2 regions of the Achromobacter sp. DH1f genome follow, and region 2 is predicted to be linked to the other one. Evidence: riboswitches for the same ligand, from Rfam matches in the RefSeq annotation. Region 2 holds a riboswitch; the other holds the start of a gene.

Region 1 (14,831 bases), on a different contig from region 2:
CAGCCCCAGGCGCTTGGGCCAGGACAGGTGGCGGAAATAGGGTTGCAACGCCGCGCCGAAGATCAGGAAGCGCAGGTTCACCACGCAGCCCGCGGCGAAGATCAGCCACAGCGGCGCGCCGGTGGCGATCAGGGGCAAGGACGTGAGCTGGGCCGAGCCGGCATACAGCAGCAGGGTCATGGCCAGCGCCATGGATTCGGTCAGGCCCGACTTGACCATGGCCACGCCGGTCACCAGGCCCCAGGTCGCGGTGGCGATCAGGGCCGGCACGATGGCGTGCACCCCGGCCCGGAACGCGGCGACGCGCTCCTGGCGGACCACCCGCGGGTCTTCGGTTTCGGGAAACGCGGACTCAGAGGACAACGGCAGGCCCCTGGGTATTCGGACAGGACGACATGGGAACTCTATGGAAGGAAACTCACGACAACCTGCTCGCCCGCCGGGGCCGCGGCGGCCCGAAGGCACCACGCCGGTGCGCGAATAGGGGCCTATTGTAACCTCGCCGCTTGATACAATACGGCCCTCACATTGAGAGGGGAGCAGACCATGTCGATGGCTGACCGCGATGGCTTCATCTGGTATGACGGCAAACTCGTGCCCTGGCGCGACGCGACCACGCACGTCCTGACACACTCCCTGCACTACGGCCTGTCGGTCTTCGAAGGCGTGCGCGCCTACCATGCCGAGATCGGCACGGCGATCTTCCGCCTCGAAGACCACACCAACCGGCTTTTCAATTCGGCGCACATCTACCAGATCCCGATGCCCTTCGATCGCGACACGATCAACGAGGCCCAGCGGATGGTGGTGCGCGAAAACAAGCTCGAATCCGCCTACCTGCGCCCGCTGGTGTTCTACGGCCCCGAAAAAATGGGCGTATCGCCCAAGGGCGCCAAGGTGCACGTGGCGATCGCCGCGTGGCCCTGGGGCGCCTACCTGGGCGAAGAAGCCCTGTCCCAGGGCATCCGGGTCAAGGTGTCGTCGTTCGCCCGCCAGCACGTCAACGTGACGATGCCGCGCGCCAAGGTGGCCACCACCTACGCCAACTCGATCCTGGCCAATACCGAAGCCCTGCAGGACGGCTACGACGAAGCCCTGCTGCTGGACACCGAAGGCTTCGTGGCCGAAGGCTCCGGCGAGAACCTGTTCATCGTCAAGGACGGGGTGCTCTGCGAGCCCGAGATCGCCTCGGCCCTGACCGGCATCACCCGCTCGACCATCCACGCGCTGGCCGCCGACTTCGGCTTGCGCATTGTTACCAAACGCCTGACGCGCGACGACGTCTACATTGCCGACGAGGCGTTCTTCACCGGCACCGCTGCCGAAGTCACGCCGATCCGCGAGGTCGACAACCGCCAGATCGGCTCGGGCCGGCGCGGTCCCATCACCGAGAAGCTCCAGAAAGCGTTTTTTGACATGGTGAATGGCCGCAACCCGAAGTACCATCACTGGCTGAGCAAAGTCTGATTCGCGCCGCCCTGCCCGCCAGGGCGGCATTACTGCCCCAACCTACCGATCACCGGTATTTTTATTCAGGAAATTCCATGACCGCTGCTGCCCCGGCCGCCGTCCCGCACCCCCACGAAGTCATCGAAGTCGGCGCCGAAGACCTGCCCGTCTTCTGTCCGGGTCCCAAGGCCCCGCTGTGGAGCATGCACCCGCGCGTCTTCCTGGACGTCGCCCGTAGCGGCTCGGCGCGGTGTGCCTACTGTGGCGCGGAATACCGGCTCAAGCCCGGCACCGTGCTGCACGGCCACCACTGAGCCTTCGCCGCAACCGCCAAACCATTCCCGCCATCATGTTCGCCACGCCCGAAGAAGCAGAACACGCGTTCTACGAAGCCCTTGAGCAGGGGGACACCGTCCGCCTGATGCAAGTGTGGGCGGACGACGAGGAAGTCGTCTGCATCCATCCGGGGGGCCTGCGCATCGTCGGCCACTCGGCGGTGCAGGAATCCTGGCAACACGTGCTGGCCAACGGCCCCCTGCACATCCGCCCGCTGCGTCCGCTGGTCATGCTGAGCATGATGTGCGCGGTGCACGTGCTGGTCGAGCAGGTGGCCGTGCGCACGCGGGAAGGCACGCAGTTCGCCAACTGCTACGCCACCAACATCTACCACAAGGGTCCCACCGGCTGGCGCATGGTCATGCACCATGCCTCGTCGGCGCCCACGGAAGCCGGGGTGCTCGATTTGCACGACGTACCCGACATGCTGCACTGAGGCGGGTGGATTTGTTGGCTGCTGCTCGTTTCGATTCAACGCCCTGCCCTGTTCCCTCCTGGCTGCCCGGAGGCGATGCCCAGACGGTCTACGCCGCGCTGTTCGCGCAGTACCACCGTATTGCCTTCGTGCGCGACCGCGTTGAAACGCCCGACACCGATTTCGTCGATTTCGACTGGACCGGCCCCGGCCTGTTCCCGCACAAGGCCGCCGATGGCGCGCCGGTAAGCGGCCAGTTGCCCGTGGCCAACGGCAAGACCGCCGCTGCCCGCTGGATGACCGACGCCGACTGGAAATCCCTGCCGCAAACGGCCGACACCCCGGCCCTGCTGCTGTTCCACGGTCTGGAAGGCGGCAGCAACAGCCGCTACGCGCAGTCCATCGCGCATCACTTTCGCGCACGCGGCTGGATTGTCGTCATCGCGCACTTTCGCGGCTGCTCCGGCGTGCCCAACCGGCTGGCGCGGGCCTATTACTCCGGCGACTCCGCCGAAGTCGGCTTCCTGCTCAAGACGGTGCGCGACCGCATTCCGCACGCGCGCTGGCACGCCGTGGGCGTGTCGCTGGGCGGCAATGCGCTGCTGAAATACCTGGGTGAGCACCACGAAGACACCGCCTGGCTGACCGCCTGCGCGGGCGTCTCGGTGCCGCTGGATCTGGTGGCCTGCGGCAAGACGCTGTCCACCGGGTTCTTCAACCGCAAGGTGTACACGGGCCATTTCCTCAAGACGCTCAAGCACAAGGTGCTGGAAAAGGCCCATCGCTACCCGGGCGCCATCGACGTCATGCGCATTGCCCATGCGCGCGACCTGCGTGATTTCGATGACGCCTACACCGCGCCGATGCACGGGTTCCGCAATGCGCTGGATTACTGGACGCGCGCGTCCAGCAAGCCGTGGCTGCCGCAGATTTCCGTGCCGACGCTGGTGCTCAATGCGCTGAACGATCCGTTCATTCCGGCCAGCGCCCTGCCCAAGCCGGACGAATGCTCGTCCAGCATCCTGCTGCATCAGCCCACCGATGGCGGCCATGCCGGCTTTCCGACGGGCGCATTCCCCGCGCACCTGGGCTGGCTGCCGCAGCGGCTGGGACGCTTCTTCGAGACCGGGCTGTAAGGCCACAGGCGCCGGCGCCATGCCGGCACCGCGCGCCCCGATCAACCCGACTTGAAACGTTCCAGCAGCTGGCGTTCTTCAGCCAGCTTGTCTTTCACTTCCTTGATCTGCACGTCGATCTGCGACTGCTCGTAGAAGTCGGTCGACATGCCGCGCGCCTGCTGCAGCTGTGACTCGGCCGCGGCGAACGCGCCGGTCATGACGTAGTAGCGGGCCAGGTCGCGGCGCGCCTGCACCGGCTTGCCCGTGCGCTCTTCGCTTTGCGCCAGCATCTGATAGAGGCTGGGCTCGTCCGAGCCCCACTGCTTGATCTTGGCGCGCAGGTAGTCCTGCGCCTCGGCATGGCGGCCATTGCTTTGCAAAGCCGTGGCATAGGCCAGCCCCAGCGCCCGCTGCTCGGGCCAGCGCCGGGTGGCGGTCTGGGCCAGGTCCTGAGCGCGCCGGTAATCCTTGCGGGCCAGGGCGATGTCGACGGCCAGCTTGGCCATCTGGGGCGAATCGCGGCCATCGGCCGAGGCCTGCCCCAGGAAGCGCTCGGCGTCGTCCAGACTGTTGCGCTGGAAGGCCTGCAACGACAGCCCGTAGTAGGCGGCCGAACGGCGCACGCCGGACAGGGCCTGGGCCTCGTCCTGCAATTGCTGGGTCGCCGAGCGCAGGCTGACCGCGTCACGCCCCTGCACCACGCGCATCTTGGCGCGCACGTACCAGAAGTCGTCGCTGTCGACATGGCGCGACGGCGGCAGCGAGCGCACGCGGTTCTGCACATCGGACATACGCTCGATGGACAGCGGGTGGGTGCTGGCCCACGAGCCGCCGCCCGCGCCTTCGTTCAGTCGCGAGGCGTTCATCAGGCGCGAGAACATCTGCGCCATGCCCTGGGCATCGAAGCCGGCCTTGGTCAGCATGGTGAAGCCGGCCCGGTCGGCCTCGCGTTCGGCATCGCGTGAAAAACCCAGCTGGCGGTTGATGGCCGCAGCCTGGCCGAAGGCGGCCACGCCCATGGCCAGGTTGCCCCCGCCGCCGGCCAGCGCGGCCAGCAGCGCGCCGGCCAGGCTGGCCAGCATGACCATGCTGTTCTGGCTCTGCTGCGTCATGCCGCGGGCGATGTGCCGCTGCACCACGTGGCCAATTTCGTGCGCCAGCACCGCCGCCAGTTCGGATTCGCTGCCCGAAGACACGATCAGCCCGGTATTGACGCCGATGAAGCCGCCCGGCATCGCGAACGCGTTGATCTCGGGATCACGCACGCCGAACATTTCGACGTCGGGCACCGCCCCCGGCGAAAAGGACGCCAGCTTGCGCCCCATGCTGGTGAGGTACTGGCTGAGTTCGGGGTCGTCGATGTAGGTGGGATCGCGCCGACCTTGCGACATGATGGCTTCGCCCAAGCTGCGCTCGAGCATGGGCGATAGATCCGCGGCGGACGCGGCGCCCATGGTGGGCAGGCCCACGGGCTGGGCCCAGGCGGCCACCGGCAAGGTGGGCGCGACCAGGGCGAGGCAGATTCCGGCGATCGCGCCCCGTTGCGCAATCGAGCAAATGGATGGCATTTTCCTGCGGTTCATATGCCTATGATAGCGATGCGCTTAAAATGTTTCATCGTTACCCCCTACGAGGTTTCAATGCGTCCCGTCCGTAAAGCCGTTTTCCCCGTCGCTGGCATGGGCACGCGCTTCCTGCCCGCCACCAAGGCGATGCCCAAGGAAATGCTGCCCGTGGTCGACAAGCCGCTGATTCAATACGCCGTTGAAGAAGCCGTGGCTGCGGGCATTACAGACCTGATCTTCGTTACCGGTCGCAACAAGCGCGCCATCGAAGACCATTTCGACTCCGCCCCCGAGCTCGAATCCGACCTCGAAAGCAAGGGCAAGCACGAGCTTCTGGCCATGGTGCGGGGCATTCTACCTGCCCACGTCAATTGCCTCTATATCCGCCAGTCGGCCCCGCTGGGCCTGGGCCACGCCGTGCTGTCGGCGGCGCCGGCCGTGGGCGACGAACCCTTTGCCGTACTGTTGGCCGACGACCTGATCGATGCCGACACCCCGGCAATGAAGCAGCTGGTGGACATCGCCATCGCCCAGAACGCCAGCGTGCTGGGCGTGCAGGACGTGCCGCGTGAAGACACCCGCAAGTACGGCATCGTGGCCACCCGCGCGGGCGACGCGCGCGCCGACGGCCGCACCGAGCGTGTGACCCACATCGTGGAAAAACCCGACCCCGAGGCCGCGCCCTCGACGTTGGCGGTGGTGGGCCGCTACGTACTCGAAGCCGCCATCTTCGACCACCTGCGCTCGACCAAGATGGGCGCCGGCAACGAAATCCAGCTGACCGACGGCATCGCCTCGATGATGCGCGAACGCGCCGTGTATGCGCACCGCTACGAAGGCACGCGCTACGACTGCGGCAACAAGGCAGGCATGTTCCAGGCCACGGTGGCGCTGGGCCGGAAGTACCACGGCCTGCTGACGGATTGACCCGGCTGCCGCGGCAAGCGCCGCGGCGCGATTTCCCGCAAAGACTTCTGGACAGCCCCGCCGCCAGGCCCTAGACGGATGCCGCGCGGGCCCGGGCCTTCGCCATGGCATCGCGATCAGCCTTGCGCAGGCGTCCCTTGGACGACAGGCGCATCAGCGTGCCCAACGCGACCATCAAGCCGATCACTTCGACCAGCGCGGCCGGTATCCACATGGTCAGGCCGCCGATGGTCTGGTCGGTTTGCGCGGACATCGCAATCGCACGGCCACACAATTCGAACAAGGGATAGATATCGCTTTCCGTGAAGGCGATGACCGCCCCCGCCACCATCTGCGGCAGCATGGTCAGGATGGGAGAAATGACGCGTCCGCCCGGCGTCATCGCGGCAGGCGGACTGGGGCGGCGGTCCAGGATCAGGTTCCAGTACATGAAGCCGCTGATCACCACGGACCAGTTCATCACGCGGTACAGGCGCCAGTCGAGCATGGAATAGAACTGCACCGACGGAATCAGCCAGACCAGCACCAGGAACACGAACAGGGTCGGCACGAAAATCTTGTGGGTCAGCACCGTGACGGTGGCGCGGCCCGCGCCCGTGCGCAGGAAATCACGCAGCCGCAAGCGCCAGCGCATCGGCAGCCCCGCCCGCATGACCTGTCCGGGAAACGCCGCCATCACCAGCAACGGCCCCAGGTGGTGCAACACCAGGTGCTGGATGCGGTGGATGAAGAACATGCGCTCGGCGTAGTAGTCCAGGCGGGTGTGCATGGACAGGTACAGCAGCACCATGCCCGCCCAGAACAGCACGCGCCGCGCGGCCGAGACGTGATGGACGCGTTGACCGCGCACGAACAGCACGATGGCCACCAGGAAGGAGGCCACCAGCGTGGGAGAGAACTCCCAGGGTATGAGCCATTCGAGACTGTCCATGCGTGTCATCCGGAAATTGCCGGCGGGGGGAGCCGCCCGGGCCTAAAACGCGCAACCGGGTCGATTGTAGTAGACCCGGGCGGCCCCCGTCCGGCTCAGAAGCGGTGCGAAATCCCCGTGCCAAAACGCGACGTGTGGGAATGGCCCGGATCGAACTGGTTATCCAGGGTGTAGTTGGACGTGTAGCCGGCGAACGCATAGAGCGTGGTGCGCGGCGACAGGTCGTAGGTGTATCCCAGCGTCACCAGCTGCGCGTTGCGCGCCTTCGCGCCGTCGTCCCATTTCCAGTCGGGGTTGGCCAGCGACCACTGCACCACCACGGCGCCATGCCCGACCGGCACGCTGGCGCCCAACAGCCAGGCGTTGACCGTGCCGCCGCGCGCGAACGCCGCCGGCCCCAGGTTCTGACCCAGGTTGTCGGGATCGCCGCCGTCCAGGCCGACATAGCCGTTGCGCTGGCGCGACCAGGCCAGCGATACCTTGACGACCTCGAAGTCGTAGGACGCGCCCAGCTGCACGGCCTGCGGCCGCCCGCTGTTGCCGGCCAGCGGTTCGGCCAGGCGCATCTGGTCCCAGGTCGCAACCGCCAGAAGCGGACCATCCTCGTACTTCAGGCCCAGGCTGATCGCCCGGTTGTTGGCGGCGGTCTGGAAGCGGTCGCGGCCGTCGGCGTCGAACGAATAGCCGATGCCCGCCTGGAAACCCTGCCAGGTCGGCGTGTAGTAATTGACCAGGTTGCTGAACTGGTAGTTGTCGGACGCCTTGAAGGTGGCGCCCATGCCCATTTCCTTCCAGGAAGCGAGTTCCAGCGCATTGCCGTAGGTCTTGCCGACGGTGTACTGGCGGCCCAGGCGTAGATCGCCATAGGCCTCGTGCGCCAGCCCGACCCAGGCGCCATAGTTGAACAGGCGGTCGTCGTCGGCGCGCTTGCCGGTGGAGGGGTCGAAGCCGCTTTCCAGCTGGAAGCGCGTGCTCCAGCCGTCGCCCAGGTCTTCGCTGCCGCGCAGGCCCCAGAGGGAATCGGTCAGCCCGCCGTTGAGCAGGCCGCTGTGGCTGCCTTGTCCCGACGTGTGGGTGGTGGCGATGCCCGCATCGACGACACCATAGAGTTGCACACCGGGGCCATCGCCCGCCGCATGCGCCATCAAGGGGAACCCTGCCGCGCCCGCCATCAGCGTCTTGGCAACAGTCGTGATTTTCATAGCTATCTCCTGAGTGCGCGGCGGGCGCCCTGCCCGCCGCCAGGTGGTTCGGTTTGACTATTGCCAGCCGTAGCGGCGGACCCAGATGCCCTTGAGCAGTTGCGTCAGGACGCAGTAGCTCAACAGGATCCCTGCCAGCCACGGGAAGTAGGACCACGGCAGCGCCTGCAGCTGGAAGTACCCCGCCAGCGGCGAGAACGGCAGGAACAGCCCCAGCCCGACGACCATGGCCGTCATGGCCATCAGGGGCCAGGCGGCACGGCTTTGCAGGAACGGGATCTTGCGTGTGCGGATCATATGCACGATGAGCGTCTGCGACAACAGTCCTTCGACGAACCAGCCCGACTGGAACAACGTCTGGTGCTCAGGCGCATTGGCCTGGAAGACGTACCACATGAGTGCGTACGTGGCGATGTCGAAAATGGAACTGATGGGGCCGAAGAACACCATGAAACGGCCCAGGCCGGCCGGGTCCCATTGCTGCGGCTTTTTCAGGAGCTCTTCGTCGACATTGTCGAACGGAATCGCCGTCTGGGATATGTCGTACATCAAATTCTGCAGCAGCAGGTGGATCGGCAGCATCGGCAGGAACGGCAGGAAGGCGCTGGCCACCAGCACCGAGAAGACGTTGCCGAAATTGGAGCTGGCGGTCATCTTCAGGTACTTGAGCATGTTGCAGAAGGTCTTGCGGCCTTCGATCACGCCGTCCTCCAGCACCATCAGGCTTTTTTCCAGCAGGATGATGTCGGCGGCTTCCTTCGAAATATCGACCGCCGAGTCCACCGAGATGCCCACGTCGGCAGCCCGCAGGGCCGGCGCGTCGTTGATGCCGTCCCCCATGAAGCCCACGGTATTGCCCTGGGTCCGCAGCATATGGACGATGCGCTCCTTGTGCGCGGGGGTCAGCCGGGCGAAGACGTTGGCCTCGCGCACGGCCAGGGCCAGCTGGGTATCGTCCATGGCCTCGATCTGGTCGCCCAGGTAGACCTTGCGGACCTCGAACCCCACTTCGCGGCACACTTTCTGCGTCACCAGTTCGACGTCGCCGGTCAGCACCTTCACTTCGATGCCGGAATCGCGCAGGGCTGCCAGCGCCGGGCCGGTGGATTCCTTGGGCGGGTCCAGGAAGGCGATGTAGCCCACCAGCACCAGGTCGGATTCATCGGCCACGCCATAGGCTTGCTGCGTGGGCGGCAGTTCGCGCACGCCCACCGCGATGACCCGCAATCCGTCGCGGTTCAGATCGGCGGTGACCCGGCGGATGTCCGCGCGCCGCGCGTCCGTCAGCAGGTGCACATCGTTGCCCACGCGCAAGCGGGTGCAGACCGACAGCATTTCCTCCAGCGCGCCCTTGCAGATCAGCTCGTGGTGCTCGCGGCCGTTTTCGGTTTCGCTGACCACCACCGACATACGACGGCGCGAGAAATCGAACGGAATCTCGTCGATCTTGCGATAGCGCGCGGCCAGGTCCAGCTTGCGCTCGACCTCGGCATGGCGCAGCACAGCCACGTCCAGCAGGTTCTTCAGGCCGGTCTGGTAGTAGCTGTTCAGGTAGGCATAGGCCAGCACGTCGTCGCTGGTGGCGCCATACACATCGGTGTGGCGCTCGAGCACGATACGGTCCTGCGTCAGCGTGCCGGTCTTGTCGGTGCACAGCACGTTCATGGCGCCCAGGTTCTGGATCGCATCCAGCCGCTTGACCACCACCTTGCGCCGCGACATCCGTACCGCCCCTTTGGCCAGGGTGGCCGTGACGATCATGGGCAGCATTTCCGGGGTCAGGCCCACAGCGATCGCCAGCGCGAACAGCAGCGCTTCCAGCCAGTCTCCCTTGGTGAAGCCGTTGATCAGCAGCACGATCGGCGCCATCACCAGCATGAAGCGGATCAGCACCCAGCTCACGCGGTTGATGCCCTGCTGGAACTGCGTGGGTAGGCGCGAGGTCTGCGTCACGCGGCCCGCCAACTGGCCAAAATAGGTGCCGGCGCCAGTCGCCACCACCAGGGCGCTGCCGGACCCGCTGACGACATTGGTGCCCATGAAGGCCATGTTCTCGAGTTCGAGCGCATTGGCGGTGTCGACACGCTGCATGGCGTACTTTTCGACCGGCAGCGATTCACCGGTCAAGGCCGCCTGCGCGATGAACAGATCCTTGGCGCCCAGGATGCGGCAGTCGGCCGGGATCATGTCGCCCGCGGACAGCAGCACCACGTCGCCCGGCACCAGTTCGGCCAGCGGCACTTCGATCTGGCGCGAACCGGATGCGTGCAGCGTGGCGCCGAAAAAGCGCCGGGCGTCGCCCTCGGCCATGCCGGCAGCGTCGCTGCGCAACACGGTGGCCGTGTTCTGCACCATCGCCTTCAAGGCTTCGGCTGCGCGATTCGAGCGCCGTTCCTGCACAAAGCGCAGCAGCGTCGAGATCACCACCATCGAGCCGATGATGATGACGCCCTTCCAGGACTGGTCATCGGGCTCGGCCATGTAGACGTCAGTCACCCAGGACAGGCTGGCCAGGCCCGTCAGGAGCAGGTTGAAGGGATTGCGGAAGGATTGCCACAGATGGGCATACCAGGTCAGCGGCTTTTCGTGGTCGACCTCGTTGGCGCCGTAGCGCGCCCGGGCCTCGTCGGCCTGAACTTCCGACAGGCCGCCCCGGCCACTGCGGAACAGGGAAAAAAGCGCATCGAAGTCCATGCGGGACACGTCCAGCATGCGGCGGTTGGCACGACGCGACGCGTCGGAGGCGGTAGCGGCCACCGCCTGGCCGGTGCCTTCAAGCATGGGGGAACGCCGGAAGTGGCGCCCCGACCGCCGCAGCCCGGCGGCGGAAGAGAAAAAGGTCTTGAGGAATTTAAACATCGGAGTGCTCGGGTTCTTGGTGTTGTTCTGGGAGACACGGACGACAGGCAGCCGGGCCGGATCGCAGGCAGCACGGGGCCACGACCTGTGCAAGACAGGCCGAATCCGCCACGTACAGGCGTGCGCAGGCACCGGGGCGATGTTGCCGGTGTCCGGATCGCGTCGATGGGCGCGCCGGGAGTGCGTGAAGCGGAACGGGAAACTAGCGGAAGAACCGGGGCCGGCGGAACGGGCGCGCGCGGGGCGGGCCTGGCCGGGGGTTCAGGGCTGCGGATTCCGTACGGACCGGGAGACTATCCGGCCAGTCGGCTCGCAAGGAGAGGACAGGTCAGACAGGCAAGCGGGCGCCACGCACGTGGCGCAATCGAGGCTCGGGGTCTATGGCACTGGGCATGGTCTCTCCTGGGTGGATAGGGGCGGATTCAGGCCGCCAGCGGTTGGGCGCCGAAATGCACGTGGCGCACGGCGGGGTTGGCGCTCAGCCGACGGGCTTGCGACATCAGTTCGCCGCGCAGTTCGGGCGGGCAATTGACGGTGATGCAGGCCGAGGCCATGCCGGGGTCGGTGCCCTGGTCGATCTGCACCTGCGAAACGTCGAGTCCGGCGGCGCTGAAGTCCAGGCAGATCTGCTTGCGCAGGGCGCCCAGCTCGTCGCGCGGACAGATGACCGTCAGGCGCGAGGTGCCGCGGCGGCGGCCCAGGGCGGTGGCACGGTCTACGCCTGCGCGGCGCAGGAACAAGTCGAAGAAACGCATAACGACCTCCATTGCAAAATGGGGAGCGGTATCGCGGATACGCGCGCACACACGCACGGCGCTGGGCGGGCGGGCACGAAAAAGACGTGCACGAACGCTGGCGCTGCGACTAGCGGCGGTTCTGGCGGATGATGTTGGGGGAGAATCCCGGCAAGCCGTGGGCTTGCGCTGCCGCCCCGGATGCTGCCTGGGGCTTGGGATACAACCGCAACCTGTTCAACAGGCTGCGGCAGACGGAGTTCTGCGTGGACCTGTTAAACAGCGACGTCGATGCAAGATCGACTACTTTCGCCGGAATCGGTATTCACGAAGACTGCTCCTGAGATGGATAACAGCGGAATTTTACGCGGGTTTCCACTGATGGACAAGGTTTAGGGGCAGAAAAGGCCCGCTTTGTGCGAAAAAGGACGCAGACCGCTTGCGGCCTGCAATCCCCCCTGCACCAAGACCTTGCGTCAGGCGTAGAAATGCCAGCCCAGGTAGGCCGCGAACAAGGCGTAGAAACCGCCCACCGCGGACAGCGCCGGCACGCTCATGACCGAACGGCGGAAACGCAGCCACAAGAGACTGATGGACAGCATGGTGAACAGGCCGGCCGCCAAGAGCGGGCCATCGAGCAGCCAGGGCGTCATGAAGATGCCCAGCGCGCTGGGAATGGTGGCCTGGATCATCATGGCGCCGGAAATGTTGGCCAGCGCCAGGCGTTCCTTGCCCTGGCGCACCCAGATCAGCGCATTCATGATCTCGGGCAGTTCGGTGGCGACGGGCGCCAGCAGCAAGGCCGCCACGTGCGGCGAAGCGCCCATGGCCACGCCCAGCAATTCGATCTGGTTGACGAACACGTGCGAGGCGCCCGCGATCACGACCAGGGCCAGGATGGTCTGGGTGGCCGCCCAGAACATCGACGGGCTCTCATCGCGCGGGCGCAGCTTGAGCGGCTCCAGGTCCTCGCTGTCGATGGTTTCCTCGTCGTTGCTCAGTTCGCGCTTGATGTACAGGCCGTAGGTGGCCAGGAACAGGATGCCCAGCCAGGGCTTCCAGGCAAAGGCCAGCAGGCCCAGCCCGACCTTGAAGACGAAGATGCCCATGAACCAGGCCTGGTCGCGGGCCAGCCGGCGCTGGTCCGCGTTGATACAGTTGGCCTGTGCGGATTGGCCGCGGCGGGCGCGCCACAGGGCGAAGCCGACGACGGCGTAGGCCAGGGTCGCCAGCACCAGCGGGCCGCCCATGGCGGCGCCGACGCCGATGTCTTTCTGTTCGGGAGTCTCGCCGAAGACCACGGCCATGAAGGTCACGGCGCTTTCGGGCAAGGCGGTGCCAAAGGCTGCCAGCACGGTGCCGGTGGCGGTGGCGCCCAGATGGAAGCGATGTCCGACCCATTCGACGCCATTGACGAAGAATTCGCAGGCGAAATAGATCACTGCCGCGGACAGGAAAAACAGGAAAAGGGTGAGCAACATATAGACGCAGCCGGACGAGCGGAAACCAATTGGCGCGACGCAACGGCTCGCCCGGCTAGGGTGAACGCTACGCGGCCAAAGGTCTCGCCTGGCTGATTCGTGCGCGGGCGGGCCGCGACACGAAGACCGTTAGCGCCATGGAGTTCTGGCAACCGCTACGCGGTACCGAACCACCAAGTCTGTTGACGCTAACTCCTTTGGGGACAAAGGATGGCTACTCCCCAATGACAGAGCCGCGATTGTAGCAGCGCCCGCATGACAGTCCAGTGAATCCCCGCGCCGCGCGTGGCAATGCGGCCGCACTGTCGCATCGGCGGCACGGCGAGTAAAGTAAATGGCATTCCAGCTTCCCGCCGGCGCCCCGCGCCCGTTACCCATGAGCCTGCCTCCCGACGACATCGCCCCCTTCGCCGCCCGGCGCCAGCGCCTGATGGACCGGATGCGCGCGGACGGAGGTGGCATCGCCATCCTGGCCACCGCGCCCGAAGCCATCCGCAACCGCGACGCCGAATACCCGTATCGCCACGACAGCGACTTTTTCTACCTGACCGGCTTCACCGAACCCGGCGCCTGGCTGGTGTTGGTGGCCGGCGCCACCGACCGCGCCGTGCTGTTCTGCCGGCCGCGCCACATCGAACATGAAATCTGGGAAGGCCACCGGTTCGGCCCCGAGGCGGCAGCCGAGCATTTCGGGTTCGACGACGCCCAGCCGCTGGACGCCCTGGACGAACTGATGCCCAAGCTGCTGCTGGACCAGCCGACGCTGTATGCGCCGCTGGCGGGCGACAAGCGCACCGACGGCCGCCTGCACCGCTGGCTGGCCGCCGCGCGCGAGGCCAGCCGCGGCGGCCACGTGCCGCCGCAGCGGCAACAGGACATCCGCCCCATCCTGGCCGAGATGCGGCTGATCAAGGACCCCTCGGAAATCGCCGCGATGCGCCGGGCGGCCAAGATTTCGGCCGGCGCCCACGCCCGCGCCATGCGCGTGGCGCGAGCCGGCATGCGCGAATACGAACTGGAAGCGGAACTGCTGTATGAATTCCGCCGCCATGGCGCGCAGGCGGTGGCCTACAACAGCATCGTGGCCGCGGGCGCCAATGCCTGCGTGCTGCACTACCCTGCCGGTGAAGCCGTCCTGCGCGATGGCGACCTGGTGCTGATCGACGCCGGCTGCGAGGTCGACAGCTACGCCAGCGACATCACCCGCACCTTTCCCGTGAACGGCCGCTACAGCGGACCGCAGCGCGCGCTGTACGACCTGACGGTAGCCGCACAAGAGGCCGCGGCGCAGGCCACCGCGCCCGGGCGCGGCTGGAACGACGGCCACGAGGCCGCGGTGCGCGTGCTGGCGCAGGGCATGCTGGACCTGAAACTGCTCAAGGGCTCACTGGATGGCGTGATCGAATCGGGGGACTACAACCGCTTCTACATGCACCGCACCGGCCACTGGCTGGGCCTGGACGTGCACGACGTGGGCGACTACCGCCAGCCGGGCGCCGGACATGGCGCCGACCGCCCCTGGCGCACGCTGCAGGCCGGCATGATGCTGACGATCGAGCCGGGCATCTATGTGCGCCCGGCCGACGACGTGCCCGAGGCCTACTGGAATATCGGTATCCGCACCGAGGACGATGCGCTGGTGACGGACGAAGGCTGCGAGCTGATCACGCGCGGCGTGCCGGTACAGGCCAGCGAGATCGAGGCGCTGATGCGCGAATAGGGCCGGCCGGGATCGCGACGGCAGAACGTCAGAGCGTCAGGCCGTCCAGCCAGCCCATGGCCACCCACACGTACACCACCACCATGGCGATGGC
Region 2 (14,831 bases):
AACTTGGATTCCATCATTCGGCCCAGACCAAAGTGTTGTGTACAGGGACAAGCATACTGCGAGTCATCTCAACAAGACAGCCGGCGCCGCCGGCCCCCATCATGCGCAACGCCCCGCGTTTTTTCGGTTGGAACGTCCTGTATGCCACCTTCGCGCTGGCCATCTTCGGCTGGGGTGTGGGCTTTTACGGACCGCCTGTCTTCCTGCATGCCGTGGTGCAGCGCACCGGCTGGAGCGTGGCGCTGGTGTCGGCCGCCGTGACGCTGCATTTTCTGTGCGGCACCGTGGTGGTGGCCAACCTGCCGCGGCTGTACCGGCGCTGGGGCCTGCCGACGGTGACGCTGACGGGCGCCGTGTCGCTGGCGCTGGGCGTGTCCGGCTGGGCGCGGGCGGACGCGCCGTGGCAGCTGTACGCAGCCGCCCTGCTGTCGGGCATGGGCTGGGTGACCTTGGGCGCGGCGGCAGTCAATGCCCTCATCGCGCCGTGGTTCGTGCGGCGCCGCCCTGCCGCGCTGGGCATGGCCTACAACGGCGCCAGCGTGGGCGGCATTGTGTTTTCACCGCTGTGGGTATTCCTGATCGCGGGTTACGGCTTTGCGCAGGCGGCGCTATGGGTCGGCGTGGCGATGGTGCTGGTGATCGCGGTGCTGGCCCGCAAGGTGTTTTCCATCACGCCGCAGCAACTCGGACAATTGCCTGACGGCGCCGCGGCGGACGCGCCCGCGCAAGCGGCGGTCAACACGCTGGCCCGCGTACCCCGGCTGTGGCGCGACCGCGCCTTCCTGACGCTGGGCGCCGGCATGGCGCTGGGGCTGTTCGCGCAGATCGGCCTGATCGCGCACTTGCTGTCGCTGTTGGCGCCGCTGCTGGGCGCGCAGACCGCAGGCATCGCGATGGGGCTGGCCACCGCCAGCGCCATCGCCGGGCGCAGCCTGGTCGGCTGGCTGATGCCGCCCACCGCAGATCGCCGTAAGGTGGCTTGCGTGTCGTTTGGCGTGCAGATTGCGGGATCGCTGGTGCTGATGCTGGCCGCCGACCATATGTGGGCGGTATGGGTGGGCGTGATGCTGTTCGGCGCGGGGATCGGCAACGCGACGTCGCTGCCGCCGCTGATCGCCCAGACGGAATTCGCGCGCGAAGATGCGTTGCGGGTGGTGCCGCTGATCGTGGCGTTATCGCAAGGCGCCTATGCCTTCGCGCCGGCCGCGTTCGGTGTGCTGCGGTCGGCTTCGCAGGACGCAGGCACGTCGATGTTCTGGTTCCTGGCCTTGGCGGCCTGCGTGCAGGCCGCGGCGATCGCCTGCCTGGCGTGGGGCTGCGGGGCATCGGCGCGGCGGCCCGTGCCCGCCATGGCCTGACCGCCATGGCATCACGCAGCCGGCGCGGGCGGAGCCAGATTCAACGAGCCCCAGCCCGGCCGCGGGCGGCGGTTCAGTCCAGGCCGCCGCGGCGCGCCACCAGGCCTGCCATGACGGCGTCACCCTGTTCGGCGGCCAGGCCCGTGGCCACGCCCTGGCGGTCGGCGGGCGTACGGTTCTGGCTGACTTTCCATTTGCCTTCGATGCGCGTGATGGCGATTTCGACGCCGACGATGGCGCGCATCTGCGCGGCGATGAAATCGTCGGGCGCATCTTCGACCCGCCAGGGCTGCACCCGGGCTTTTTCCTGGGCGTCCGTCAACGCACCGATCTGCGCGCGCACCCAGGCGGGATCGTCGTGGATCACCGGCGTGCCCCAGACGTGCACGGCAACGAAATTCCAGGTGGGCACGACTTTGTGCGTCTCGGCCTTGGTGGCGTACCAGGACGGCGTGATGTAGGCCTGCGCGCCATGGAACACCACCAGGCATTGCGCCCCCGCGGCCAATTCCTTCCATTGCGCATTGGCGCGCGCCATGTGCAGGCGCAGCACGCCGTGCGGCCCTTCCGGATAGAGCAGACAGGGGATGTGGTTGGCCATCAGCCCGCCCTCCCCGCTGGTCATCATCACGCCCAGCGGATGGGCGCGGATGAAATCGTGCTGGACCTCGAGCGAATCTTCACGGAAAGCGGACGGCAGGTACATGGCGGCAATAGGCGTCGTGTCGGGGAAAAACACACGATAGCGCCAGCCTGGCTCCATAGCCAGAGCCATATAAACCCCAATTCATGGGGCCACAATATCGGCCAATGCCTTCACCAGCAGCACCGTGGTGAAGCCGCTGTCCCATTCTTCGTCGGGATAGGTGTCGATTTCGGCGTAGCCGTGCTTGCGGTAGAACGCGCGGCTCTGGGTGTTGAACGTGTCGGTTTCCAGGCGGGCGTCGGCGAAGCCGGCCGCGCGCATGCCGTCTTCGGCCAGCGCCAGCAGCGCCGCGCCCACGCCGCGCCGTTGCAGGTCCGGATGCACGTGCAGCGCCCAGATGAAGTTCTTTTCCCAGTCGACCATGCCCGCCACGCGGCCGTCGACCTCACAGACGTGGAACTGCGCGCCGCGCTCGGCGACGTATTGCGGGATCTTGCCCGAGTCCAGGAAATGCCGGTATTTTTCCGGCGTCATCTGCGGCTGCCAGGTGCCTTCATAGGTACGCGTCAGCACGTCCTCGAGGGCGGCCGCGTCGGCTGCGCGCGCCGGCCGGATCGTCAGGGGGGATGAGGGTTGCGTCATGCGCGGCAGTGTAGCAACTGCGCGCGGGGCTTATCGTCGGACGCGCTCGTAGGCCTGGTTCATGCGCTCGCGCGCAGACGTTTCCTGTTCGTAGGCGCGGTCGTAGGTGTCCAGGCATCCCGGCGTGGGATTGGGCCACTTGATCGCGGCGACGGCGGCGGTGAGCTCGTCCCGCGCGCGCTGCCATTCCTTGACGGCGGCGTACCACTCTTTGGTCGTGTCCATAGTTTCCTCCCTATGTGCACGGCCCCATCGTAGTCCTGCCCAGGCGGGTGCGGCTGATGCAAGCGGTGACGCGGAAGGATGAGACGCTCGGGTTTTCGGATGGCTACCGGGTGGGAACGGATCCGGCAGCACGGCAGGACATGACGTGTCATTGCCAATATCGGACGCATCGCCTTTCGCAGCCAAGGTAGAATTGCGCGCCGCGGCCTCGCGGCCTGCTGCGGTCTCGCGCAAAAAACCCTGCGCGCCGCCGTCGATTGAACCCGCCGCCGCCGCCGCGGTCATAGAAAGCCGGTCCGCATGGCCGGCCATGGGGCGGTTTGGCCGGTTGGCGTTGCCGCCGGCGCCCGCGCCAACCTTGCTGCCGCCTTTCAAGGCCCGCCGCCAGCCGCCGCGAATCCCCGTTTCCTCATATCACGATGTGATGAATATTGACGTCAACCCTCACTTACCCACGGCCGCGGCAAATGCTACTGTTCCGCCTGTGCAAGGAGTACTAGCAATGGATCAGAAGACCAAGCCCTGGGCCTTTCCCAAGCCCCATCCGGAAAACACCCCGCGGGGCGAACGCAACAAGCAGGAGTTCGACGCGCCCGTCGCTGAAAAAGCACCCGCGGCCAAACCGCGCAGCAAGAAAACCGCCAGCGCCGCGGCCAAGCCATGATGCGCGGCTGAACGCCGCCCACATGCCCATGCGCTCCTTCGCCATCAACTGGCTTGCCCGTACCGCCGCGGCCGCGCTCTGCGCCGCATCCCTGACTGCCGTTGCCGCCCCCGACGTCCAGACGGGCGACCTGGTGTTCCAGCAATCTCGTTCCGCGCAAAGCCTGGCGGTGCAGCAGGCCACGCATTCGCCCTACAGCCACATGGGCATGATCGTGCTTCGGCAAGGCCGCCCTTATGTGCTGGAAGCCGCGGCTACGGTGCGCTACACGCCGCTGGCGGCCTGGGCCGCACAGGGCGAACGCGGCGCCTATGTGGTCAAGCGCCTGCGCGATGACACGCAACTGACGCCGCAACGGCGCGACCGCCTGGCCGCCATCGGCGCCACGTATACGGGCAAGCCTTATGACGCGGCGTTCGGTTGGTCGGACGACAGGATCTATTGCTCGGAACTCGTCTGGAAAATCTACCAGCGTGCGCTCGGCGTCGAAATCGGCGCACTGCAGCCGCTCAAGACCTTCGACCTGAGCGCGCCCGCCGTGCGTGCCAAGATGCGGGAACGCTACGGCGACGCCATCCCCTGGGATGAACCGATCATCTCGCCCGCCGCGATGTTCGATTCCCCGCTGCTGCGCTCGCCCTGAACCCGGCCATGGACGCGACGCCGATCCCGTTCATGAACCCGGCCTTGCGCGGCGCAGGCAAGATCACCGGCGTCTTTTTCAACCCCGCCGGCGATATCGCCGCGGTGGCTTCGGTGTTTCCTTTGCTGGCCAATCCGCGCGCGCGGGCTGCCTATGGCGGCGCCGCGTTGCGCTATCGCGTGGGCCTGTACCGGCTTGGCGAGACGACGCCCTTCGCGGTGTACGACGCGCTGCGCCTGCCGGTCAACGACGTGGCGTTTCACCCCACCGAGCCTGTCGTCGTGATCGGCGCGGGCAGCTACGACGGCGGCTATCTGTTCGAAGGCGATCTGGCCTTCTGGAACTGGCAAAGCGGCAAAAGCCGCCGCCCGTACGCGGCCGTTCCCGAAGTGGTGCGCTGCCGCTACAGCGATGATGGCAGCCATGTCGTGGCGTGGGTGCGGCCCTGGGACGAAGAATGGGGCGACCAGGAATACGATGCCGACGGCGACTGGAACCAGGTGCTGGACACGTTGTTCCCCATCCAGGTGGACGATTCGGAGGCCGCGTGGCACTTGCGGTCGCCCGCAACGCTGACGCTGGATCCGGCCACCGCCACGAGCGGCGGCGCCGTCACGCCCGACGTCGATGCCGCCCGTCGCCTGGCGGATTGGCTGGCCTTGCCCGACCTGGGTCTGCGCGGCGCGATCTGGGACCTGGCGTGGCGGGATGCCGACACGCTGGTCGCCACGCACGACGATTGCCTGCTGGATCTCTACGCCGCTGACGGCCGCCTCATCGCCCACCACGAAGGCGGCGGCCATGGCGCGGAAATCCTGCGCGCCGCCTCGATCACCGTGCATGCCATCGCCCCACCCGATCCCGGCGACCGGTTTCGCCGCGATTCCCGTCTGTATGCGCTGCAGGGCGATGCCCTGGTCGCGCTGCGCGACTACGCCGGCCAATACACGTTTTCCATTGCCAGCGACGGCCGCGTGCTGGGACGCCAGGACCGCATGGGCCCGACGCGTCCGCGCGCCCATGACGTCCAGCTCGATGCCACGCTGACAACGGAACAACGCCTGGACGTCGGCCATTACGACTGCTTCAACCACTACGTCGGCATCAACGGCGCCCCCCACCTGTTCGCCGTGCAGGGCACGCCGCCCAGCTCGCACGAAGGCAAGCACCTGTGCATCGTTCACCCGGACGGCCGCATCGAACGCCTGTGGCCGCTGCTGCAACCCGACGGCACGCACGCCAGCCACGCCATGGAATGCCGCGGCGCGTATGTCGACGATGAGCAAGGCCCGGGCGTCATCATCGCCGGCAAGCACTATTGCCCCACGGTGGACAACACATACAGCGGTTTCATCTACCGCAAGAGCCTGGCGCGCGGCGTGCTGGCATGGCGCCACGCCACCCATGCGTCGCCCACCATGATCCTGGCCGCAGCCGGCCTGGTGATCGCGGCATTCCTGGATGGCCGGCTGATGCTGATCGACGCGCTGACAGGTGGCGTGCGGCTCGATACCAAGATCCGCATGGCAGGCGCCGCCACCGTCATCTACGCCCTGGACGCTCGCGACGACCGCCTGGCGATCGGCACGATAGACGGGCGCATCGCCGTGGTCGGCGTCCAGGACCTGCTGGCCGCGCCGGTGACGCGCGGCGGCATCGACCTCGCTTAGAATTCCTGCCATGCACTACACCCAAGACCCCAATACGCCGCCCGCCCCGACCGTCAGCTTCGATGACTTCATGAAGGTCGACATCCGCGTGGGCACCATCATCGCTGCCGATCCGTTTCCCGAAGCGCGCAAGCCGGCCTACAAGCTGACGATCGATTTCGGCGCCGGCGTCGGCGTGAAGAAAAGCTCGGCGCAGATCACCGGCCGCTACGCCTTGGAAGACCTGCCGGGCAAGCGTGTGCTGAGCATCGTGAACTTCCCGCCTCGCCAGGTGGGCCCGGTGCGTTCCGAAGTGCTGGTGCTGGGGCTGGCCGACGACGCCGATCACACCGTGCTGGTGACGCCCGAACTGAACGTACCCAATGGGGCGCGGCTGACCTGAGCCGGGCGCCTGGCTGTGTCACACCCGTGCCACGCGCCTTTTGGTAAACTGGCGTTCCTCTTTGGGGAGTAGCCTCTTCCGGCCCCGTCCGGAAGCGTTTGCGTCAACATTCTTGGCCCCCCTGGCCATGGCGCAAACAACCGATACGGTTTGGCGAGACCATGGACTTTTCCGTAGCTTCTGACCGGGCGATAGGGAAAAAGTCTATGCGTTTCGCCCGGTCGGAGCTTCTCTCGCATGAATGCCCTTTCCACGATCGTCCTGGCCTTCGCCATGTCCACCGACGCCTTCGCCGCCGCGGTCGGCAAAGGCGCTGCGCTGCATAAACCCCGCTTGTCCGAAGCCCTGCGCACCGGCCTGATCTTCGGGGTGATCGAAGCGATCACACCCGTGATTGGCTGGGCCCTGGGTTCCATGGCCGCGAAGTTCGTGCAGGACTGGGACCATTGGATTGCGTTCGGCATGCTCTGTATCCTGGGCGCGATGATGATCCGCAATGGCCTGGGCGCCGACAAGGAAGAAGCCGCCCCCGTCGGCCGCCATTCGTTCTGGCTGCTGGCCGCCACCGGTTTTGCCACCAGCATCGACGCCATGGCGGTGGGCGTGAGCCTGGCCTTCATCGACAACAACATCGTCGTCACCGCGCTGGCCATCGGCCTGGCCACCATGTTGATGGTGACCCTGGGCGTCATGATCGGCCGTCTGGTCGGCAACGTCGCCGGCAAGCGCGCAGAAGTGCTGGGTGGGCTGGCGCTGATCGGGATCGGGGCCACTATTCTGTACGAGCACTTGAAGGCCTGATGCCTGGGCTATGTGCCCAGGCGAATGGCCCAAGCGGCTCAGGAAGCCGTGCAAGCGTATTTCTTTGAAGATGCGACGCACATCCCCGCCCCATCGAGTCCAGACTGCTGGTCAATGCACGCTGACTACAAAGCCGGCTTCTGGATGATGATCGATATCCGCGTGCCCGAGCGGAAGGCGGGAAACCCGAGCATCCCGCCTTCCCGGGCACACTAAACGCCGCTGGCCCCCATCACCGGCACGGCTTGCGCCTTGCCCCGGCGCACGCGCGGGGCGATGCGCTTGGCCCAGAAGGCGGTCAGCATGGGCACGAGCAAGGCGGTGATGACCACGCATGCCGCGACCAGGGCGGTCGCTGCCGGCGCCCACGGCTGGAACTGCGGCGCGGCGGCGGCGACCAGGCTGGGGGTGGCCGCGGCGGCGCCTGCCGTGCTGGACGCGGCCACACCCGCCGTGCCGCGGCCGCCGCCGATCAGGATGTCGGAAATCACCAGCGCCACGCCCGACGCCAGCATCACGCCCACCGCCACCACGATGCCCAGCAAGCCGGTATCCAGGATGACGGACAGATTGATGGTGTTGCCCAGCGCAAAGGCGAAAAACGGGATCAGCATGCGCGGCCCGCGGCTGAAGAAATCGCGCAGGTCTTCGTCCAGGTTGCCGAGCGCAAAGCCGATCAGGAACGGAATCACGACGCCGACCAGGTGATGCGGCTCGAACGCGGCCAAGCCCGTGGTTCCCAGGATGATCATGGTCATCAGCGGACCGGATTCCATGCCGATCAAGACGGATGCGCCGGCCTCTTCGCGCGTGCCGTATTCCTCCATCAAGGACGCGAACAGGCCCGCGTTGGTCATGTCCAGCGCGGCCACCAGCGCCAGCACCGACAGCCCCGCGAAAAAGCCGGTGGCGATGCCGCCTTCCGGCAGCCAGTGCGATGCCAGCAGAGCCACCACCCACGCCAGGCCAAGCTTGGCGCCGATCAGCGCGCCTGACTTGCGCAGCACGGTGCCGGTGGCGCGCAGGTTGATGGATGCGCCCAGGCAGAACAGCCAGACGGCAAGGATAGGCACGACGCCGGTGATCAGGCCGTTGGTGAACGAGCCGAAATACTTGCCGGTGTCGGGCCAGAAGGTGTGCAGCGCGGACCCGAGCAGCAGCGGCACGAGCATCATGCCGCCGGGAATCCGTTCGATGGAACGCTTGATTTTCATGTTGTCTCCGTTGTGGCGCGCGATCAGGCCGCGCTTTGTTTTTCCAATGAAATCAATTTTCATAAAAAAACACCATAGGGAAAGCCCAAATTTCGGGCATTTATCCCTAAATCAACGGGTAATTACCTAGTCATTCATCTCAAAAGGGCCCACTATTTATTTCATATATGAATTTAATTTTTATTAATAAAAATTTAGATGCACTAGCGGTATTGGAGCGTGATCGTGACCATGCCGTTCGCATCGCCCGGCGTGACACGGGACGACACTTGGTAGTACCTCGCGCTGTAGACGAGGTCCCACCCGGGCCCGTGGCTGCCGCGGTCGATCATCGTGCCCAACGGCACCGCGTTGCCGGCCCCATCAAGCAGTTGGATCGCCACCCCTGCGGCGCCACCCGATACCCCCAACAGCCCGCGACTGGCGTCCACCACCCTGTCACTGCTCACCGTCACGCCGACATGGGTGCCGGCGACGCAGGAAAGTCCCAGGTTGAAAACCTTGGCAGGCGTTGTGGCGCCTACGCTGCGAAAGTGGTCAACCGTGAACTGCCCGATCGAAATTGTTCTGTCCGCCCCTGCCGTCGCATGGCACCCGGCCGGCGTGGGGTCGATGTCGATATTCACCGGCCCGCTGCACCACGAATGCGAGGCCGGATAATCGGTACTGACCGGCGCCGAAGCGCCCGCCCAGACCTGACCACGCATCGCGCTGTCAGGGCGGTAAACCGCAGAGCAGGAACCGCCCCCGCGAACCTGGCACTGCACAGCCGCGCCATTGGCCGAACGCAGCATGCGGTTGTCTGCCGTGTAGAGCGTGACCCACGACTGCGCACCGTCCGTCGAACTTGGCTGCGAGAGCAAGAAAGTGACCGCCGTTCGCGTCTGCCGGGTCACCGACACTCCCACGGTTTGGGTCCCGCAATGGAAGGGAGCGGCCCACCCCGGCACTGGGAAACTCACGCTACACACGACCACAGCGCTCACGCATAAGGGCAACCAGGCGACAGGTTTCGGGCTTGTCATTGCGAACGGACGGCGCACAGTCACTGGGCCTATCGGTACGTCACGGTGAACGTGGCCGAACCGTTGGCGTCACCCGTGCCGATGTTCGCTTCGGTTCGGTAATAGCGGGCGTAATACTGCATATCCCAGGTCAAGGCATGGCCTTTGCCCTGATCATCGACAACCCCCAGCTTCACCGGCATCTTCTGTTTGTTGAGCAGCTGGATACCCACGCCGGTCGCGCCACCCGCGACGCCGATAACACCGTTGCTTGCATCCACGATGTTTGTCGACGAAGGCGTGACCAGCACCTGGACAGCGGTAGTGGGACAACGGATGCCCAGCGTGAATGGAACGTCGGACACGACAGAACCAATCGGCGCCGCGAATTCGCTGGTGTTGTGCGTACCCAAGGGCACATTGATGACCGGATTCACGATGGAGCATGACGCGGCCTGGATCTTGCCAGTGAAGCGCGCATTCACCACTTCAGCGTGAGCGGGCACTGAAAGACCCAGCAGTACGCACGCGGCGGCAGCCGCCTGGAAAGGACGAGAGCCAATGATGGTGTTTATGGTCATGATGCTTTTCCTTAAAGAGATGATTAATCAATCGCGGACTTGCACATCGCATCAGCGCGCTGGAATCGCACGCCTTCATCGATTGGTTTCTTCAACGCGTATTGCGCGTCGCACTGCATTCCCTGGGCCTGCCCCCACCGTATGTGAATCGCACCCTGCTCCGCAGCGCCTGAAATAAAGGCCTGGCCATCCTGCCCCACCACCCCGACCTCCTTGCCGCTGGCATCGGCGATCAACGATCCGAAAGGCGGCGCATTGCCGTGCGCGTCGTGGATATCGAGCATGACGCGATAGCCGACCGTAGTGTTGTAGTTGGCCCGCACCACCGCGCCGCGCGTCGGTATCACTTCAACCGCGGCATTCGTGACATCCACGTTGTGCCCCAGGTCTTCCGTCTGCAGGGCAACACGATTGCTGCGGTAGGGCTGCACATACGGCACCACGGTCCGTCCCGCCGCATCGGTGCGCACCGCGGTATGGCCATCCACCCCTACGCCCGCCGCGCCAGGCGCGTCGACCAACGCCACCGTTTCGCCCAGATACTGCGACAAGGTCACGCCCCGGTCATGCGCCACCAGCCCTCCCTGGACGCCCAGCGTGGTCTGTCCATAGCCGCGGCCTTGCGAGCGTCCGACATCCACCCGAGCCGCGCGCCCCTGATAACTGGCCGATGCGCTGCCATTCGGGCCGCCCCCCTCATTGGACTGTCCGCCCGTCACGGAATACGAGAGCCGGCTGTCATCCAATGCGGAACCGAAGACGGTGGCCTGGTTACTCATCCGTCCGCCCGAGTCGGCCGTCAGGCTGTATTGCGCAGTCGCCCTGGTCGAACCGATGGGAATCTGCAGGGTCAGCATGAATTGCCGATTCGACGGCTCGACAGCCATTTTCGAGTAGTTGACGTACACCCCGATCGCGACCTGCTTATAGGCCGTGTTGTAGCCAAGCTGCAGCGTCTGCTCAGCGGCCCCGCCCTGCCAATACGTTTCGTTCCTGGCGGTCACATAGGCATAGCCCCACCCGCCCAGTTGCTGGCTGACCTGGCCTTCGATGCGGCCGCGCCGGCCATGTCGGTTCGTTTCATGAAGCGTGCCGTCGGCGCTGCGCGCCCCCGGCTCCGCGGTCTCGGAGAACGTACGAAAGCCCGACGTGGAATAGCGATAGCCGAGCAGGCGAAAATCCGTGCCGATCGCGGCGAAGGACTTCGCATACAGCAAGCGCAACGATTGCCCGCCAGACCAGCTGCTGCCCTGCGCTTTGCCGCGCGCCCGGGTGGTATCGACAGACACAGCGCCGAAGTCGCCCAGGTTCTTGCCCACGCCCACCAGCCCGGACTGGTACGCACTTGAGCCGATCAAGCCGCCATACAGGGAAAAGCCATAAGGCAGCCCTCGCCCGACCGTGGCCTGCGCGAAGCTCGGCTGGCTGGCGTGCGTATAGCCTGACCGGTATTTACCGGAGGTGGCGCTGTAGCGCCAAACGCCCTCACGCAGCAACGTGGGCACCGCCGAGAACGGCTGCACGAAACGGGTCTCGCGGCCGTCCGCCTCGGTTACCACCACTTCCAGATCGCCGCTGGATGCCGTGGGGTAAAGATCGTCGATCGCAAACGGACCGGGAGCCACGTATTTGGTGTAGATGATGTAGCCGTTTTGACGCACCGCCACCTTGGCATTGGACTGCGCGATGCCGCGAATGACGGGCGCATAGCCCTGCTGGCTGTCCGCCAACATCTGGTCGTCCGAAGAGAGCTGAACTCCGCGGAATTGGATGCCATCGAAAATATCGCTGGGCGACGTGCCGTCGCCCAACAGCAGACGCCCACGGATGGCGCCAATGTCTCGCTGCGCATACGTTTCCACCGCACGCCAGGTCGAGGCCCCCATCATGTCCCGGTTGTAGGTCGAAAAATGCCGTACCCGCCAGGCGCCCAGATTCACACCGCCGCGCACCGCGCCGAAATAGGTATTCCCGGCCGAAGCGCCCGAATAATCGCTTCCACTGCTATTCGCATAATTCAATTGATAATTCAGAATCGCAGCATTGATGCCGTTGTCCCAGCGCTCCCTGGCGACACTGCCGCGAGCCAGGTTAATCATTGCCGCCTGCGGAATACTGATAGACAGCTTCTGTGCCGCCGCGTCGTAATCGATCATTGATTCAGGTATGGATTTCTGCAGATCAACGCAATCGAGTTCGGCAACAGCGTCAATAGCCGGGAAAGCCTGGATATTCAGTCTCCAGGCCAAGAGTTGGCCACGGGTAAGACAGGGTTGCGCATCGCCCTGCCCCGCCGTGACAAAGCGCACCTCTTCTTGCCCCATCAGCACCTGATTGACCAGGACATCCACGCGGTACATACCAGCAAGCACCCGATTGCCTTTGCTGAACAGCGACAGATCGGCGGACTGCGCGCCATTGATTTCCAGGAATCCCGAATTGAATTGCACATCGTCCGACACAACCGTGGCCGCGGCAGGATCAGGCGCGGCGATTGCCGTCGGCGCGACCAGGGTCGCCACCAGCGATAAACCGACCCACTTTGACCATGGGGCGCGACGGGCCCAGCCTCCCGCCCAGGCGAATGCCGCATCGACAGAGCTCATAGTCATGGCGGCTCAACGCCCGGGCGCGTCCGCCGCCGAGTCGCCGGCGATCAGACGACCCTGTGCATCAAGCACCAACGACGTCTTCGGCGTCATCGCCCCAAAATCGTTGATCGTTGTGTAAGTGACGCGGGTGGTCCCGTTGCGCACCGCGAATTTAAGCGGCACGTTCAACGATTGCGACGGCGCGATCATGTCGGGCTTGTACTCTTCCCGATCGGCCCCGTGGACGATATTGAGCGTGGCAATGGTGACGTGATACGACGTAGGGTTGTCGATCCTGAGCGCCATCCGCCCCCCTTGCGCACTGGGTACCAATGACCACCGCAATTGGGACGGCGCCCGATCTGCTTGCCCAGACAGACCTGCTGGACGGTAGAAAAGCTTGATGCGAGTCCGCATGGCGATCTGGAGCGTGTTTTCCTCCGAGGTCTTGGGCGGAATTTCCTTTACGTTCAACCAGTAAACCGATTCCTGATCCTGGCGAATGCCATCCCCGGCTCGCAGGATGCGCAATATATTTTCCTTGCCAGGGTCCAGACGCGACAGCGGCGGCGTGACGAAAAGAGGGGTCTGATTGTTACCCTCGCCCGCATCGACCCAGGCCTGAACCACGTACGGCGTCTTGTCGTCATTCTTGATGGAAACCGAAGCTTGCTGTTTTGCTTCTTCAAAGACCACCCGCGTCCCCCCCACCATCACCGCGGCCGCAGCCGTATTGATCAATGGCAAGAACAGCCCCCCGGCAATGCAGAACATCAGAAGGCGCGCTTGGTGCATGTTGGTTCCGTCCAAAATAAGCAGGCAATAGCTGTCCCGCTGCGCATCGCAATGCGCAGTCACTGACAGTCTTTAAGATTGGCCGGCAGGCTGCCGGCCAGGAGAATACGCCGCCCGAGGGCCCGGGTTTACTGGTATGCCACCGTGAATTGCACGGTGGCGTTGGCAGTGCCCGCCGTCACCGCCGGGCCGCCGCCCACCGGAATGTCGGCGGTTTGAATGTAGGCGGCCTGGAATTGCAGGTGGTTGTCACCCTGAAGCACGCTGTAGTCACCGGAATTGGAACCCACCTGAATGGCAGAGCCAGCGGAGTCCTGCATTTGAATCGCGATGCCCTTGGCGACCGAGGAGATCACTTCGCCCGCGCCGATCTGCAGATTGCCGTCGGCGTCGGAGATGCCATCGAAGCGCACGCTCGCGGTCTTGTCGCCACTGCAGCGCAACAAACCGATGGTGAATTTGGCTGGTGTGGTCTTGGAGCCCTTGGCGGTGAACGACGTGGTGTTCCAACTGCCCATATTGACGGTCATGTTCTGGCTGATTGGGGAAATGGCGCAGGGCGAGGTATTCACCTGGCCGTGGAAACTGATATGGCCGTCCGCCGCCCAAGCCGTGCCGCCAGCGAAAGCGCCACTGACGCCCACGGCAATCACCAGGCAATTCGTGAAGTTCTTCATGATCGATTTTTCCCCGTTGAATCCAGACAAAGAAAATACCGACCAGCATTCAATCCGGCTGCACATTTCACGCAGCGCCGCTGCGGCGCGGGCGGAATTATTTTCGGTATTTTCAGATGCCAGCCCAGGCTTTCTTGAAGGGCTCACCGGCAACGGAAATATAGTTCAACCCATCCGTCCGCTGAGCCAAGAGGATTCCTAAATTACGCGACGCCGCATTATTGAAGAGCCAAAGTCGGCACCTTCATCACGCCCGCGTCAATGTAACAACCAATAGGAATATTCTGAAAACAACGATAATTTCCGCACATCCGCTTGCGGCCAGCAGCATGATAGGAGCCCTACCATAAGCAAGCGGAGCTGTACCGTGAAATACGAATTCGTTATTGCTGATGATCATCCAATTATCCTGGCCGGAATTCGCCTAGCCATCAGCCACCTTCCTGGGTGTCAATTGGTGGCGCAGGCTTCCAACGGCAGGGAACTGATAGATGCGCTGACCAGGCACACGTGCGACGTGTTGATTGCGGACTACTCAATGCCGAACAGCTCTTATCCCGACGGCCTGGCCTTGCTCACTTTCGTACGCCGCCGTTACCCGGAAATTCGAGTCATAATTTTCACGATGATCGACAACCCGCTGCTGATCCATAGAATGTTCGAATTGCAGGTGTCTGGACTGCTAAGCAAAATGGACTCGTTCGAACATATCGAGAACGCGTTGCACGCACTCGATGACGATGAGCCCTACTGCTCACCCATCATTCAAAAAATTCTGCAGTCGTACAAAAACAGCCGACTCGATCCGCATCCGATCGAGCGTTTATCACCCCGGGAACTGGAAGTGCTGAGACTGTGCGCCTCGGGACTGCCCGTAGGAAAAGTCGCCGAACAGCTACGCCGCAGCATCAAGACCATCAGCACGCAGAAAACCACCG

What was found. A riboswitch is a leader RNA that binds a small molecule or an ion and turns the genes downstream of it on or off. The one in region 2 is predicted to bind manganese.
Region 1: another riboswitch for manganese. It lies ahead of U858_RS0108930 (sodium:calcium antiporter); the one in region 2 lies ahead of mntP (manganese efflux pump MntP).

The regions. Positions count from the first base shown of each region.
Region 1 covers NZ_AYMF01000010.1:248,569-263,399, reverse strand. Annotated here, with positions in the region: gene U858_RS0108990 (AzlC family ABC transporter permease) at 1-363, opposite strand, end outside; gene U858_RS0108985 (branched-chain amino acid transaminase) at 547-1,467, shown strand; gene U858_RS0108980 (zinc-finger domain-containing protein) at 1,545-1,763, shown strand; gene U858_RS0108975 (nuclear transport factor 2 family protein) at 1,799-2,221, shown strand; gene U858_RS0108970 (YheT family hydrolase) at 2,236-3,336, shown strand; gene U858_RS0108965 (M48 family metalloprotease) at 3,378-4,901, opposite strand; gene galU (UTP--glucose-1-phosphate uridylyltransferase GalU) at 4,959-5,810, shown strand; gene U858_RS0108955 (cytochrome c oxidase assembly protein) at 5,881-6,750, opposite strand; gene U858_RS0108950 (porin) at 6,837-7,943, opposite strand; gene mgtA (magnesium-translocating P-type ATPase) at 8,001-10,802, opposite strand; gene U858_RS0108940 (hypothetical protein) at 11,225-11,557, opposite strand; gene U858_RS0108930 (sodium:calcium antiporter) at 12,013-13,017, opposite strand; yybP-ykoY riboswitch at 13,020-13,259, opposite strand; gene U858_RS0108925 (aminopeptidase P N-terminal domain-containing protein) at 13,394-14,737, shown strand; gene U858_RS0108920 (hypothetical protein) at 14,766-14,831, opposite strand, start outside.
Region 2 covers NZ_AYMF01000017.1:88,231-103,061, forward strand. Annotated here, with positions in the region: gene U858_RS0115430 (helix-turn-helix transcriptional regulator) at 1-14, opposite strand, end outside; gene U858_RS0115435 (MFS transporter) at 102-1,358, shown strand; gene U858_RS0115440 (FMN-binding negative transcriptional regulator) at 1,432-2,064, opposite strand; gene U858_RS0115445 (N-acetyltransferase) at 2,146-2,646, opposite strand; gene U858_RS0115450 (hypothetical protein) at 2,677-2,871, opposite strand; gene U858_RS35925 (hypothetical protein) at 3,374-3,535, shown strand; gene U858_RS0115460 (YiiX family permuted papain-like enzyme) at 3,558-4,178, shown strand; gene U858_RS0115465 (hypothetical protein) at 4,187-5,848, shown strand; gene U858_RS0115470 (tRNA-binding protein) at 5,859-6,230, shown strand; yybP-ykoY riboswitch at 6,282-6,454, shown strand; gene mntP (manganese efflux pump MntP) at 6,468-7,031, shown strand; gene kdgT (2-keto-3-deoxygluconate transporter) at 7,244-8,245, opposite strand; gene U858_RS0115490 (fimbrial protein) at 8,449-9,039, opposite strand; gene U858_RS0115495 (fimbrial protein) at 9,300-9,830, opposite strand; gene U858_RS0115500 (fimbria/pilus outer membrane usher protein) at 9,854-12,436, opposite strand; gene U858_RS0115505 (molecular chaperone) at 12,449-13,216, opposite strand; gene U858_RS0115510 (fimbrial protein) at 13,345-13,893, opposite strand; gene U858_RS35655 (hypothetical protein) at 13,892-14,095, shown strand; gene U858_RS0115515 (response regulator transcription factor) at 14,261-14,831, shown strand, end outside.